Regions from separate parts of the Pectobacterium araliae genome, predicted to be linked through region 2. Evidence: predicted binding sites of a transcription regulator. Region 2 holds the regulator's gene; each other region holds the start of a gene.
The links. Region 2 encodes CRP, which controls carbon source genes, mostly activating them, when cyclic AMP is high. Its sites were predicted from a motif close to ATGTGANNNNNNTCACAT; they were not measured.

Region 1 (4,479 bases), 1.3 Mb from region 2:
ATGATTAACCCGCCGTGTTATCGAAACGGAAAACGTCCTGACAGGCAGATTGCAGGCTCTCTGTACCGTTGTCTGTGGCACAATTTTTCGTCCAGCGCGAAGCGCCAGTTTCGCTATCCCACGTTGGTGTCAGAATGACGCGCAGCCCTTGCAGAGTAGATTGTCCGGTCAGCGTAATCACCCCTTGAGTGACGCTAACGGTGCTGACATAGCGTGAAGATTTGCTGCCTGGTATTCCCTGATTACCTGCATTGCAGGCCGTAAAAGCGGCATTTTCCAGACCACAGAGATCGACAGGCGTTTTATAAGACACCATCGTTTGCAGCATGTCCGTCAGCGCTGCTTTTTGCAGATAGCCTTGGTACGCCGGTACGCCAATAGCACTGAGGATGGCGACGATCGCAATGACGATCATCAGCTCAATCAGCGTAAACCCTTGTTGTTTTGTCATGTTGATTTCCCTGTTGTTGCATATCAATTTTGTGGCGCATAAATGTTGCGTTACATAAATCCATACGGATGGCTGGCAGCATAGAAAAGCGCGTGAAGGCTGACGAGCAGGGAAGCGTGAAACAGGAAGGCGCCACGACATGTTTTTAGATATTTGCAGAGGATTGAAAACTTTTTGCGAGCAGAGACGCAATTTTCATGCTTCCGGGAGGGGGCATCTGTGTGGGAAATGCAGTCTGCGTCGTTACGATTGTATGTGAGGGGATGAGATGTAGAGAGGTGAACGAGGTGCGAAATGGCACCTCGCTGGTAGAAATAGAGAAGCGATTAAATAAAGCGCATGGATAAATCCAGTGCCTGTACGTGCTTGGTTAATGCGCCCACCGAGATATAGTCCACGCCAGTTTCCGCATAGCCACGCAGTGTGTCGAGCGTGACATTGCCGGATATTTCCAGCAGCGCATGACCTTGCGTTAAGCCAACCGCTTCCCGAATGCTATCCAGACTAAAATTATCCAGCATAATGATATCTGCGCCAGCCTCTAGCGCTTGCTGTAACTCATCCAGCGATTCGACTTCAACTTCGACCGGTACATCGCTGCGTAAAGCCTGCGCTTTTTCTACCGCATTTTTGATTGAGCCAGCAGCGATGATATGGTTTTCCTTGATCAGGAATGCATCGGATAGACCAAGACGATGGTTGTCGCCACCGCCGCATGATACGGCGTATTTCAGCGCGGTTCGCAGCCCCGGCAGCGTCTTGCGGGTATCCAGCAGTCGAGTGCGCGTTCCCTGCAATACGGCAACATAGCGGCTGACTTCGGTTGCGACGCCGGACAGCGTTTGCAGAAAATTCAGCGCTGTGCGTTCACCGGTCAGGAGCTGTTTGGCTGGGCCTGTGATGTCACACAGCGTTTGGTTGGGAGTGATAGCGTCGCCATCGGTAACGTGCCAGATGATCGTTGTCGTGTTGCCTAATTGAGAAAAGACTTCCTCAATCCAGCGCGTGCCGCAGAATATACCCGCTTCACGCGTGATAATACGTGCGCTGACGGTCTCATTGTCGGGTAACAGAAGGGCGGTAATATCTTGATTAGCATCGACGATGCCACCTAAATCTTCACGCAGTGCCAGTTGCACGCTGGCGGGGATATCTTGTGCAATACGAGCGAGCAAGGCTTGTTGGCGTTGTTCCTGACTGTAGCGACGCGTTGACATGACAAAACTCCGAAGGGGGATTCGGAGGTCTATGCTACCTTGTTTATATCAGGACATCCAGAATGAATAGTTATTATAATTCAATATGTTAATGTTATTTGTATTTCCGACGAATACTGATATCCGCCGGAAAAGGGATGCGATTTTAGAAGTTGTAACCAACAACCAGGTAGTAGCCCCAGCCGGTAGATTTCACTTCAAACGGACCTTTGCCGAAATTGAGTTCTGCGCCATCAGCCCATTGGCCGCCATTGTGGAAATAACGAGCGACGAAAGAGTAGTGCCAGTGGTCGTAGCCCAGCGCCAGAATATGGCTGGAGGCAATGGAGTTGTTGGTGCGGCTTGCATTCGATTTATCACGCAGTTCTGAACCAAAATCGAAATTGGTGAAGCTGATATACGAGACATTGCCGCCCAGCACAGAACCCAGCGGGTAAGAGTATTTCACTTTTACGCGGTAGCCGTCCCATTCGTTTTCGTTCGCCGCGCCGTAATTCTGCCATTGGTATTTGGCATAGCCGTTTACTGAGAGAGACAGATCGGTGCCGGTATCAATATCGGTGCCTAAGCCCATGTACCAGGTGCTTTGGCGTGAACCGCTGTTGCGACCCTGATCGTAAATCACGTTATTGGCGATGTACCACTCTTTAAACGGACCAAAGCTCAGGTCAGCCCCTGTCAGTTTATCAATCGAGAAGCGTGGTTCGATCTCGACAAACAGCGGAGAGCCTTTGTCCCAAATACCACGGCTGTCGGGATCGCCACCAAAAAATTTAGGCGCATCGGCGTAGCCGTAGAAATCGAACCAGTCTTTACGTGCAAACGCTTCGTATTCCAGGTAGGTCGTGCTGTTCAGTTGCGGTCCAAAACGGGTGTGGGCGCTGCCGACGACGTTAATACTCTGATGCCACCAGTCGGACAGGTATTCGGCTTTATTGCTGTCGGCAAGGGCAGGCATTGAGCAGGACAGTGCCAGCAAGGCGCCTGCGGCGAAAGTTTTCTTCATGTTAAGTACCCTATGTTAGACGTCATGTGCGTTGTGCGTAAGGTTGTAAAATAAGCTTTGGTAATACCTAAAAAAATCAGAAGATAATTTTGTCATGCATTTTAAGTAAAAATAGATGTAATGCACGAAAACGATTGCTTTCCATTGGTGTGTTACATTTTTAATGTGATTTTTGTCACAAAATAATGTTGGTATTTTCCCTTGTGGAAAAGGGCGAGAAATTGAATGCGGGCAGAAAATTGATGGGAGCATCACTGAATGAATGGTAAAGCCTATTGATACCGAGTTGAATAGATAGCATGGCGTGAAACATGGTATCTTGGATACAAGGACTTTTGGCTATATGGTTTTACACCTGAAATTAGTTTTTACGCCAGAAATGAGCTTTTTCGCCTGATTCAGCCGGCAAACGATACGATGCGAGGTTATCGCCGATGTTTTTGGAAAATGGCTGGTTATCCGACATTACACACACGCCTTCGCCGCATCATGATGGTCGTCCGAATAATGAGGTGCCTTCCTTACTGGTGATTCACAATATCAGTCTGCCGCCGGGTGAGTTTGGCGGCCCGTATATTGACCAGTTGTTTACGGCTACTTTGGACCCCACTGCGCATCCCTATTTCGCTGATATTTCCCATTTACGCGTCGCGGCACACTGCCTGATTCGTCGCGATGGGCAAACCACGCAGTATGTGTCTTTCGACCAGCGCGCCTGGCATGCTGGCGTTTCGGTGTTTGAAGGCCGTGAACGCTGTAATGATTTCTCTATTGGCATTGAGCTGGAAGGGACGGATACGCTGCCTTTTACCATGGCGCAGTATCACTCACTGGTTGCGATTACACGCCTGTTAATGCGGGCTTATCCTATTACACTGCCGCGAATTACCGGACATAGCGACATCGCTCCGGGCCGTAAAACCGACCCCGGCCCGGCATTTGACTGGGACGGTTATCATCATCTGCTGCAAGAAAACTGGATAGAAAATAAAAGGAGTCTCGATCAATGACGCTGTTTACACTGTTGCTTACGCTCGCATGGGAACGGTTGTTCAAACAGGGGGAGCATTGGCAGATTGATCATCGGCTTGGCGTTGTGTTCCGACACGTTCCCTCTCCCTCTTTATTTCAAACGTTGTTCCTGACGCTATGCAGTATGGGCATCGTGGCGGGACTGTTGTGGCTAACGAGCGGCATTCTGTTTGGTCTGGTTTCCCTTCTGTTGTGGATTGTGATCAGCCTGATGTGTATTGGTGCGGGTGAGATTCGTCAGCACTATCGGTGCTATTTGCAGGCGGCACAGCGCGGCGAGGCGGATGCCAGCCGAGAAATGGCGGAGGAATTGGCGTTGATTCACGGTTTACCCGTTGGTGCAGGTGAAAGCGAGCAGTTAAAGGAATTGCAAAATGCCTTGCTATGGATAAATTTCCGGTTTTATCTAGCTCCGCTATTTTGGTTCGTTGCTGCAGGGTCATACGGGCCGGTTGCGCTAGTGGGGTATGGTTTTTTGCGCGCCAGACAAACCTGGCTTGCCCGGCATAATACGCCGCTGGAACGTGCGCAGTCTGGTGTCGATCGTTTGTTACATTGGCTTGACTGGATTCCCACCCGTTTGGCTGGTGCTGCTTATGCGTTGCTGGGGCATGGTGAAAAAGCGTTACCTGCCTGGTTCGCATCGCTAGGGGATTTCCGTAGTTCACAATATTGGGTGTTAACGCAGTTGGCGCAATTTTCTCTGGCGCGTGAATCCCATAGCGAGCCTGTAGAAACGCCTAAAGCCGCCGTGACGCTGGCGAAAAAAGTGA
Region 2 (4,479 bases):
AAATATCTTCACACCTATGATGAAGCGATTCCCTACAATCAGGTTCCTGGGACATTCACACCGTGGGAACCCATGCCGGAACCCACTGATATTCTGTTCTACGAAGGGCTACATGGTGGTGTGTTCACCGAACAAAACAATGTGGCGCAGCATGTCGACTTGCTCGTCGGCGTTGTGCCGATCGTCAACCTGGAGTGGATTCAAAAGCTGATTCGTGACGTCAATGAGCGCGGTCACTCGCGTGAAGCGGTGATGGATTCCGTCGTCCGCTCGATGGAAGACTACATCACCTATATCACGCCACAGTTCTCTCGCACACACATCAACTTCCAGCGCGTGCCTACCGTGGATACCTCTAACCCGTTTGCCGCTAAGTCTATCCCTTCACTGGACGAAAGCTTCGTCGTCATTCATTTTCAAGGGTTGGATAATATTGATTATCCCTATCTGCTCGCCATGCTACAGGGTTCGTTTATCTCCCACATCAACACGTTAGTCGTTCCTGGCGGGAAGATGGGGCTGGCAATGGAACTCATCATGGCGCCGCTGGTGCAGCGGCTGATAGAAGGGAAAGCCATCGAATAAGCACCGAGATACGCGGGCCGACCACAGGGGTGAGGCCTCCCCATGGGAACCTCCCCCTGTGTTTCCCCTTATAACAGGCTTAAGTGACCAGAATTAGTGCCCAGAGAAAAGGATTAGGCCAGCACTCTAATTTCGTGACTGTGCGTCACCTCAACGGCTTTGCCCAGCATCAATGCCACAGAGCAGTATTTTTCCGCTGACAGGGCAACGGCTCGTTCGACGGCTTTATCGGTCAACCCTTTTCCCGTCACGATAAAATGCAGATTGATATGGGTAAATAAGCGCGGCGCTTCAGAGCGTCGTTCTGAGGTTAATTTCACCTCACAATCCGCCACGTCGTTGCGACCTTTTTGCAGAATCGACACCACATCAATCGCACTGCATCCCCCTACGGACATCAACACCATTTCCATCGGGCTCGGCGCTTTATCGCCGGAATTGCCGTCCATCAATACCTGATGCCCTGATGCGGATTCGCCCAAAAACGTTAAGCCTTCAACCCATTTTACCCGAGCCTGCATAATGCCTCTCCACTAAAAATTTTTTGAAAATTTATACCGTTACTGTACAAAAACCAGCGTTAATCAGAGCTTTGTCATGCTGAAGCGAGACAACACAAGACACATCCTTAAAGCTGTGTTAAAACGAAAATAGAATAGACCTTTTCTGGACAAAGCCAGAAACGAAGAAGATGATGACGTAGCCAGACATACCCAACCACGTTTACGGTGCAGCAAGGCAGTAACCGCAAAATCAAGGGTACAGTGGTTCCAGTATATTCCCTGACGTCATTCTGCCTAGACTGAATTTTATTTTTTTAGCAGTTAAACACGCCGTACAGGGAACTCTGACCCCTGTAATTTGCGCAGTGAATTACAACAGAGGATGATAGCGAATGGTTCTCGGCAAACCGCAGACAGACCCAACTCTCGAATGGTTCCTTTCCCATTGTCATATCCACAAGTATCCATCGAAGAGCACGCTGATTCACCAAGGTGAAAAAGCAGAAACGCTTTACTACATCGTGAAAGGCTCTGTTGCAGTGCTAATCAAAGATGAAGAAGGCAAGGAGATGATTCTTTCCTACCTTAATCAGGGCGATTTTATTGGTGAGCTCGGCCTGTTTGAAGAAGGTCAGGAACGCAGTGCCTGGGTTCGGGCAAAAACCGCCTGTGAAGTGGCTGAAATTTCCTATAAAAAATTCCGCCAGCTTATTCAGGTTAACCCGGATATCCTCATGCGTCTGTCTGCGCAAATGGCAAGCAGACTTCAGGTTACCTCTGAGAAAGTCGGCAACCTCGCCTTCCTTGATGTGACCGGACGTATCGCCCAAACATTACTCAACCTGGCAAAACAACCTGATGCCATGACGCATCCAGATGGCATGCAAATTAAAATTACCCGTCAGGAAATTGGGCAAATCGTTGGCTGCTCGCGTGAAACCGTGGGTCGCATTCTGAAAATGTTAGAAGACCAGAACCTGATCTCTGCGCACGGTAAAACGATTGTCGTTTACGGCACTCGCTAAACCCCTGTCGCTGTACCCTACCAACAAAAAAGCGTGAAGCCTCGGCCTCACGCTTTTTTTATGGCGTGCCATCCGTGGCCGCCACCCTACGTTTTTTATCGCTACTCTTTTAAGCGCGTAACTCAGTTTGCTGCGTTAACGACCTGCGCGACAGCGTTGGCGAACTTCTCCATCCCCTGCGCAATATCGTCTTCATCAATGATCAAAGACGGTACAAAGCGGATGACGTTCGGCCCCGCCATCAGCACCATCAGCCCTTGAGCCGTTGCCGCCGCCAGGAACTCGCCCGCGCGGCCATGCCACTGCGGTTTCAGCTCTGCCCCCAACAGCAGCCCCATCCCGCGAACCTGATCAAATACGCCGTACTGCTGATTGATTTTCTCCAGTTCACTGACAAAACGATCGTGACGATCCGCTACGCCCGATAGCACTTCTGGCGTGTTGATGATATCCAGCGCGGCTTCCGCCACAGCACAAGCCAGCGGGTTGCCGCCATAGGTGGTTCCATGCACCCCAACCGTCATCGCTGAAGCGATCTCTTCCGTCGTCAGCATCGCGCTAATCGGGAAACCACCGCCCAACGCTTTAGCCGTCGTCAGGATGTCCGGCGTAATACCATAGTGCATATAGCTAAATAATTTACCAGTACGTCCCATCCCACTCTGCACTTCATCAAACACCAGCAGCGCTTTATGTTGATCGCACAAGTCACGAACACCCTGCAAAAATTCAGGCGTAGCGGGGGTAATTCCGCCTTCCCCCTGAATGGGTTCGAGTACAACCGCGCAGGTGTGATCGTCCATCACTGCTTTAACGGCAGCGAGATCGTTGAACGGAACGTGCACGATATCGGCAGGCTTAGGCCCGAAGCCATCGGCATACTTAGGCTGTCCGCCAACTGAAACGGTGAACAGCGTCCGGCCATGGAACGCATTGTAGAAGGCGATGATCTTGGTTTTATACGGACTATGGCGTTTAACCGCATAGTAACGCGCCAGCTTAAAGGCGGCTTCGTTAGCCTCTGCACCAGAGTTAACAAAGAACACGCGATCGGCAAAAGTGGCATCGATCAGTTTGCTGGCGAGGCGTAGCGCAGGTTCATTGGTGAAAATATTGCTGGTATGCCACAGTTTTTCGCCCTGCTGCTGTAACGCATTAACCAGCGCAGGATGGCAGTGACCGAGCGCCGTGACCGCGATACCACCGGAGAAATCGATATATTCTCGGCCGTCCTGATCCCAGACACGGCTCCCCTTACCTTTCACGGGTACAAACTTCGCGGGTGCATAAACCGGCAAAATAACCTTATCGTGGGTATCCCGTGTCACTGCTTTCTGCTCTACTGCCATTTGCTGCCTCACTCTGCTGTCCATTACGTCAGAAATGAAAATATAGTCAATAAATATGCATAGAAAATCAATAACAGGCAATATTAAATCAGCCGATGAAGAGAATAACTTTCTACACGATTAAATTTTAAGGAAATTATCCAAAAGCTGATGTCCTTGCTGGCTGAGAATACTCTCAGGATGAAACTGAACCCCTTCCAGCGGCAACGAGCGATGACGGACGCCCATAATTTCGTCACGTTTCCCTTCATATTCGCTCCAGGCCGTGATCTCAAAGCAATCGGGTAGCGAGGCGGCATCAATAATGAGCGAATGATAGCGGGTAACCGTCAAAGGCTGAGCTAGTCCCGCGAAAATCCCCGTATCGCTATGCGCAATTGCTGAGGTTTTCCCGTGCATGACCTGCCGCGCCCGCACCACCCGCGCGCCAAACGCCTGCCCCATCGCCTGATGGCCAAGACACACGCCAAGAATAGGCAACGTATCAGCAAAGTGACGGATAGCCGCCAGTGAAATGCCCGCCTCATCGGGTGTACAGGGGCCCGGAGAAATCACCAACCGCTCGGGCGCCAGCCGTTCAATCTCACGCAGTGTCAGTTCATCATTACGCTTCACCACGACTTCTGCACCAAGCTCACAAAAGTATTGATAAAGGTTGTAGGTAAAGGAGTCGTAGTTATCGATAATTAGCAGCATAATTAATTTAACTTATTGATAAATAATGAATATGTCATTTAATCTTTCTTTCCATACCCGCACTACTATACCCGCAATTTTTTCGATACCTTCTTATGGGCTAAAGCGATAAAAGCTATTGTACCCGTCTCCAGCATGAAAGGGATGACAAGAAATTGACGTTAACAAAATGCTAAAGATACCTATGGTCATGCGGTGTAATCCGCTTCCCCTCAAAAGCGATCAGGCCATCTTTTTCCAGCTTGTCCAGCCAGCGGGTTAACTCGGCAGATAGCCTTTAATCGGGTAGTCCTACCGCGTATCAAAACCGTTAGAGCCTTT
Region 3 (4,479 bases), 240 kb from region 2:
AAACTGGCGTATTGGCTATCGATTGGGGGCTGGATTTGCCATCCTGATTCTGATGTTGTTTGCCGTAAGTCTTTTTTCCCTGTCTAAGCTATCCAGTTTTCAGGACGGTGCCAGAGGCATTGTCAAAGACGTGTATCCACAAACGATTGATGCCAATAACCTCATCGACAATGTCACGAGTATTCTGGTGGCGTATCAGCGGTTGATGCTGGTTTCGGGTGAGGAACAGATCCAGACCAACGTGACTCGCGTGAATGAGTTCCGTCAGGAAATTGGTCGCCTGCTGGATAAACTAGAAAGCCAAACGGTTGAAGATCGTTCGGTTAGCCAGATACGTGCGATACGTGTGATACGTAACGAGTTTCTGAAATCTGGCGATAAAATCATTAGCGATGTGGTTGCGGGCAATCGGGAAGCGGCGATCGAAGAGTTCAACAACAACCTGAACGTGGTTCAACGCCAATACCGTGATGCGGTGAAGCAATTAGTGAATTATCAGGATGATGCGATGGACACCTCTGTTGAAGCCATGGCTGAGGTATACGGCGAGACGCGTATTATTCTGCTGCTCATTCTGGCATTAGGTGCCTTATTTGGCGCATTGATTGCCTGGTCGATCACGCGCAGCGTAACCCGGCCAATACAGCAGGCTTTGCAAGTGGCAGACCGAGTCGCGCAGGGTGACCTGACCTCACGTATTACTGTTACCAGCAAAGATGAAACGGGACAACTGCTGCAATCGTTGGATCACATGAACACCAGTCTGAGCACGATTGTCGGGCAGGTACGTGACGGGGCGGAAACCATCTCGACGGCGGCTTCGCAGATTGCCGCAGGTAATCAGGATCTGTCTTCGCGCACCGAAGAGCAAGCCAGCTCGCTGGAAGAAACGGCGGCGTCGATGGAACAGCTGACCTCGACCATTAAGAACACGGCGGAAAACACCCAGCAGGCAACAGACATCGCGAACAAAGCCTCTGGTGCGGCGAAGCAAAGCGGCGACGTTATGGTTTCCGTGACGCAGAAGATGCGCGGTATTCGTGATTCATCCCAGCGTATGGCGGAGATCATTGGTGTGATCGATGGGATTGCCTTCCAGACCAATATTCTGGCACTGAACGCGGCGGTTGAAGCGGCGCGTGCGGGCGAACAAGGGCGTGGTTTTGCGGTGGTGGCAGGTGAAGTGCGCTCTCTGGCACAGCGTAGTGCAACGGCCGCGCGTGAGATCAAGGATTTGATCGACGATTCCGTGAGCAAAATCCAGGAAGGCATGTCGCTGGTGGATACAGCTGAAGAAACCATGGGCGGATTAACCGGCTACGTGCAGGATGTAAATGAGATCATCAGTGAAATCTCGCAGGCCAGTCGTGAGCAGAGCGACGGGATTAACCAGATGAATTTGGCGGTTGGGCAAATTGATACCACGACCCAGCAGAATGCGGCTCTGGTTGAAGAATCAGCCTCTGCGGCACTTTCCTTGCAAGCACAGGCTTCCGTGCTGGCGGAAGCGGTGAGTGCGTTTAAATTGCTGCCGTATGGCAACGACAAAACGGCTTCTTATGCAGCGGCTCCAACACGCACCCCAACGCTGTCTTTAGCACCTGCGAAAGATCAAGGCAACAATGGCGACTGGACGACGTTCTAAGGCGGCCTCTGTAACCAGGTAACGGTTAATGCCGATCGCGTCGATATGGATGCCGGAGGAAACACGGAGATGAGGTCCCCGCAGGGATGCCTCACTCCGTGGTAGCCCCGGTTTCTCGATGGCTAACATCGGCATGAACCGATCACCGATGGTTTTTTTTAGAAATAGTGTGATGGCGTTATGCTACGCCGTTTTTCTGGAACCATGCCAGCATCCGTTGCCAGCCGTCACGAGCGGATTCTTTATGATAGCTGGGGCGGTAATCGGCATGGAAAGCATGACCCGCATCGGGGTAGACGATGATTTCTGCCGTCGCATTCGCGGCGCGTAGTGCCTGTCGCATGATATCCACTTTTTCCAGCGGAATACTCGCGTCTTTTGCCCCATATAACCCCAACACGGGGGCTTCCAATTCCGTTGCGATATCGACCGGATGTTTGGGGCTATTCAGCGTTTTCTCTCCGGTAAGTTTGCCATACCAAGCTACGGCTGCTTTGAGCTGCGGATTATGCGCGGCGTAGAGCCAGGTAATGCGACCGCCCCAACAAAACCCCGTTATTGCCAGCTTACTGGCATCGCCGCCCTGTTTAATCGCCCAGTTGGCGGCGCGATCGAGATCGGATAACACCTGTGAATCGGGAACCTTATGTACCAGCTCAGTCAGAATTTGCTGAATATCTTTATAGTGGCTGGGGTTGCCCTGACGAAAATACAGCTCTGGCGCGATGGCCATATAGCCCTGCTTAGCCAGCCTGCGGCAAACATCCTGAATGTGTTGATGAACGCCGAAAATTTCCTGCACGACCAGGACGATAGGGAGCGGTCCATCGTGATTCACGGGTCTGGCGATATAAGCAGGTAGCTGTTCCCCCTGAGAAGGAATGGTGGTTTCACTGGCAACGATACCGACAGAATCCGTTGTAATGATGGAGAAGCCCTGTGGTTCTACCGCCGGGGATAACCCTTGAGGAAGGTGTTTGAAGGTCGTCTGTTCATCAGTCTTCATTACGCGCTCTCCTGTTACCGGTCTGCCGAGTTTCATGTGAAAGAGGAATGTCATGATAAATACCATCAATGATTAAAGAATCTACACTAGAAGACAATTAATCGGCAAAAATGAATTCCTCACCCAATAAATAGTGATTTAAATCACATCTTTTATGTATGTTGGTTATCGTTTCTTTTCCATAGGTGATAAGCATCACTTAAAAAAGCGCCATGATGCGCTAGAGTCTTTTATTAGACGGATGCTTACAGACTGCGACAAGCAGCATAGATGAGGCGTTCGGCACGATTTCTCTGAATACCCAATTGGTTGCCCGGGAGGCAGTTATGTCTACATCTGATGTGTTCCATCTTGGTCTGGTCAAGAACGATTTACAGGGTGCGACGCTGGCTATCGTGCCCGGCGATCCTGAGCGTGTTGAGAAAATTGCTCGCCTGATGGATAACCCGGTACATCTGGCATCACACCGTGAATTTACCTCCTGGCGTGCAGAGCTGGACGGCAAGGCCGTTATTGTTTGCTCGACCGGTATCGGTGGCCCATCAACGTCAATTGCGGTAGAAGAATTGGCGCAGCTCGGCATTCGCACTTTCCTGCGCGTGGGTACGACAGGGGCGATTCAGTCCGGCATCAATGTCGGTGATGTGTTAGTGACCACCGCCGCCGTCCGTCTTGACGGTGCGAGCCTGCACTTCGCGCCAATGGAGTTCCCTGCCGTGGCGGATTTCGGCTGTACTACCGCGCTGGTGGAAGCCACGAAAGCGTCGGGTGCCGCGTTGCACGTGGGCATCACGGCGTCTTCCGACACGTTCTATCCTGGCCAGGAACGTTATGACACCTTCTCTGGCCGCGTGGTACGTCGCTTCCGCGGTTCGATGGAAGAGTGGCAGAGCATGGGCGTGCTGAACTATGAAATGGAATCTGCCACGCTGTTGACCATGTGCGCCAGTCAGGGGCTAAAAGCGGGGATGATCGCGGGTGTGATCGTGAACCGTACCCAGCAGGAAATCCCGGATGCGGCGGCCATGAAACTGGCTGAAACCACCGTCATCAAGGTGCTGCTGGATGCGACACGCCGTCTGTTAGCCGCTGAATAAGCACAAAAAATTGGTGGTATTTTGGGCTGGTCATCGCAGAGGCCAGCCCTTATCCTAACAACTTGTTCTGGTTTATTGGGTTAACCTGCGACACGCTCTGCGTGTGTAATACGGTTGCCTTGCTCGCCTTTCAACCTCGCAAGGAGATGTATGACCGAACCAACGTTGCTTCACCCCTCTTTATTACCGCTGCATGGCGGAATCAATTTCCGTGATTTAGGTGGAAACCGGGCTGCTGATGGACGGCTTATCCGACACGGTAAACTGTTTCGCTCCGGTTCGCTGGATCTGCTGAGTCAGGCGGATTGTGAACACCTTGCTGGCGTGCCGATTTCTCACGTGGTGGATTATCGGGATGCTGATGAAATTGCGCAGAAGCCCGATGTACTGTGGACTGGGGCCAATTATCACGCTTATCCGGCCAATCCGTTACGCCACGAAGTGACGGCCAACCTGGATTCGCTGGGGTCCGATGTGCTGGCGGCATTTGATTCCCGTGCGTTTATGTTAGAACTCTATCGCCGTTTGCCCTTCAATAATTCTGCCTATAAGCAACTGGTGTCGCTGCTATTACGGCCAGATGAGGGCGGGCTGGTACAGCACTGCGCGGTGGGAAAAGATCGCACCGGTATCGGGTCGGCGCTGGTGATGTTTGCTCTGGGTGCCGATGAACAGACCGTGATGGAAGATTACCTGCTCACAGACACGACGCTGACGCCCTTCCGCCAGCA

Region 1: the regulator CRP is predicted to act here: its motif matches at 2,838-2,855, upstream of AACH44_RS17000 (nucleoside-specific channel-forming protein Tsx).
Region 3: the regulator CRP is predicted to act here: its motif matches at 2,783-2,800, upstream of udp (uridine phosphorylase).

Annotation. Positions count from the first base shown of each region.
Region 1 is NZ_AP028908.1:3,754,162-3,758,640, reverse strand. It holds gene gspE (type II secretion system protein GspE) at 1-2, opposite strand, end outside; gene ppdD (prepilin peptidase-dependent pilin) at 5-451, opposite strand; gene nadC (carboxylating nicotinate-nucleotide diphosphorylase) at 778-1,668, opposite strand; gene AACH44_RS17000 (nucleoside-specific channel-forming protein Tsx) at 1,814-2,674, opposite strand; gene ampD (1,6-anhydro-N-acetylmuramyl-L-alanine amidase AmpD) at 3,109-3,684, shown strand; gene ampE (beta-lactamase regulator AmpE) at 3,681-4,479, shown strand, end outside.
Region 2 is NZ_AP028908.1:356,485-360,963, reverse strand. It holds gene AACH44_RS01590 (phosphoribulokinase) at 1-585, shown strand, start outside; gene AACH44_RS01585 (OsmC family protein) at 699-1,106, opposite strand; gene crp (cAMP-activated global transcriptional regulator CRP) at 1,481-2,113, shown strand; gene argD (bifunctional acetylornithine/succinyldiaminopimelate transaminase) at 2,236-3,462, opposite strand; gene AACH44_RS01570 (aminodeoxychorismate synthase component II) at 3,583-4,158, opposite strand.
Region 3 is NZ_AP028908.1:120,956-125,434, forward strand. It holds gene AACH44_RS00580 (methyl-accepting chemotaxis protein) at 1-1,645, shown strand, start outside; gene AACH44_RS00585 (dienelactone hydrolase family protein) at 1,824-2,651, opposite strand; gene udp (uridine phosphorylase) at 2,978-3,748, shown strand; gene AACH44_RS00595 (tyrosine-protein phosphatase) at 3,899-4,479, shown strand, end outside.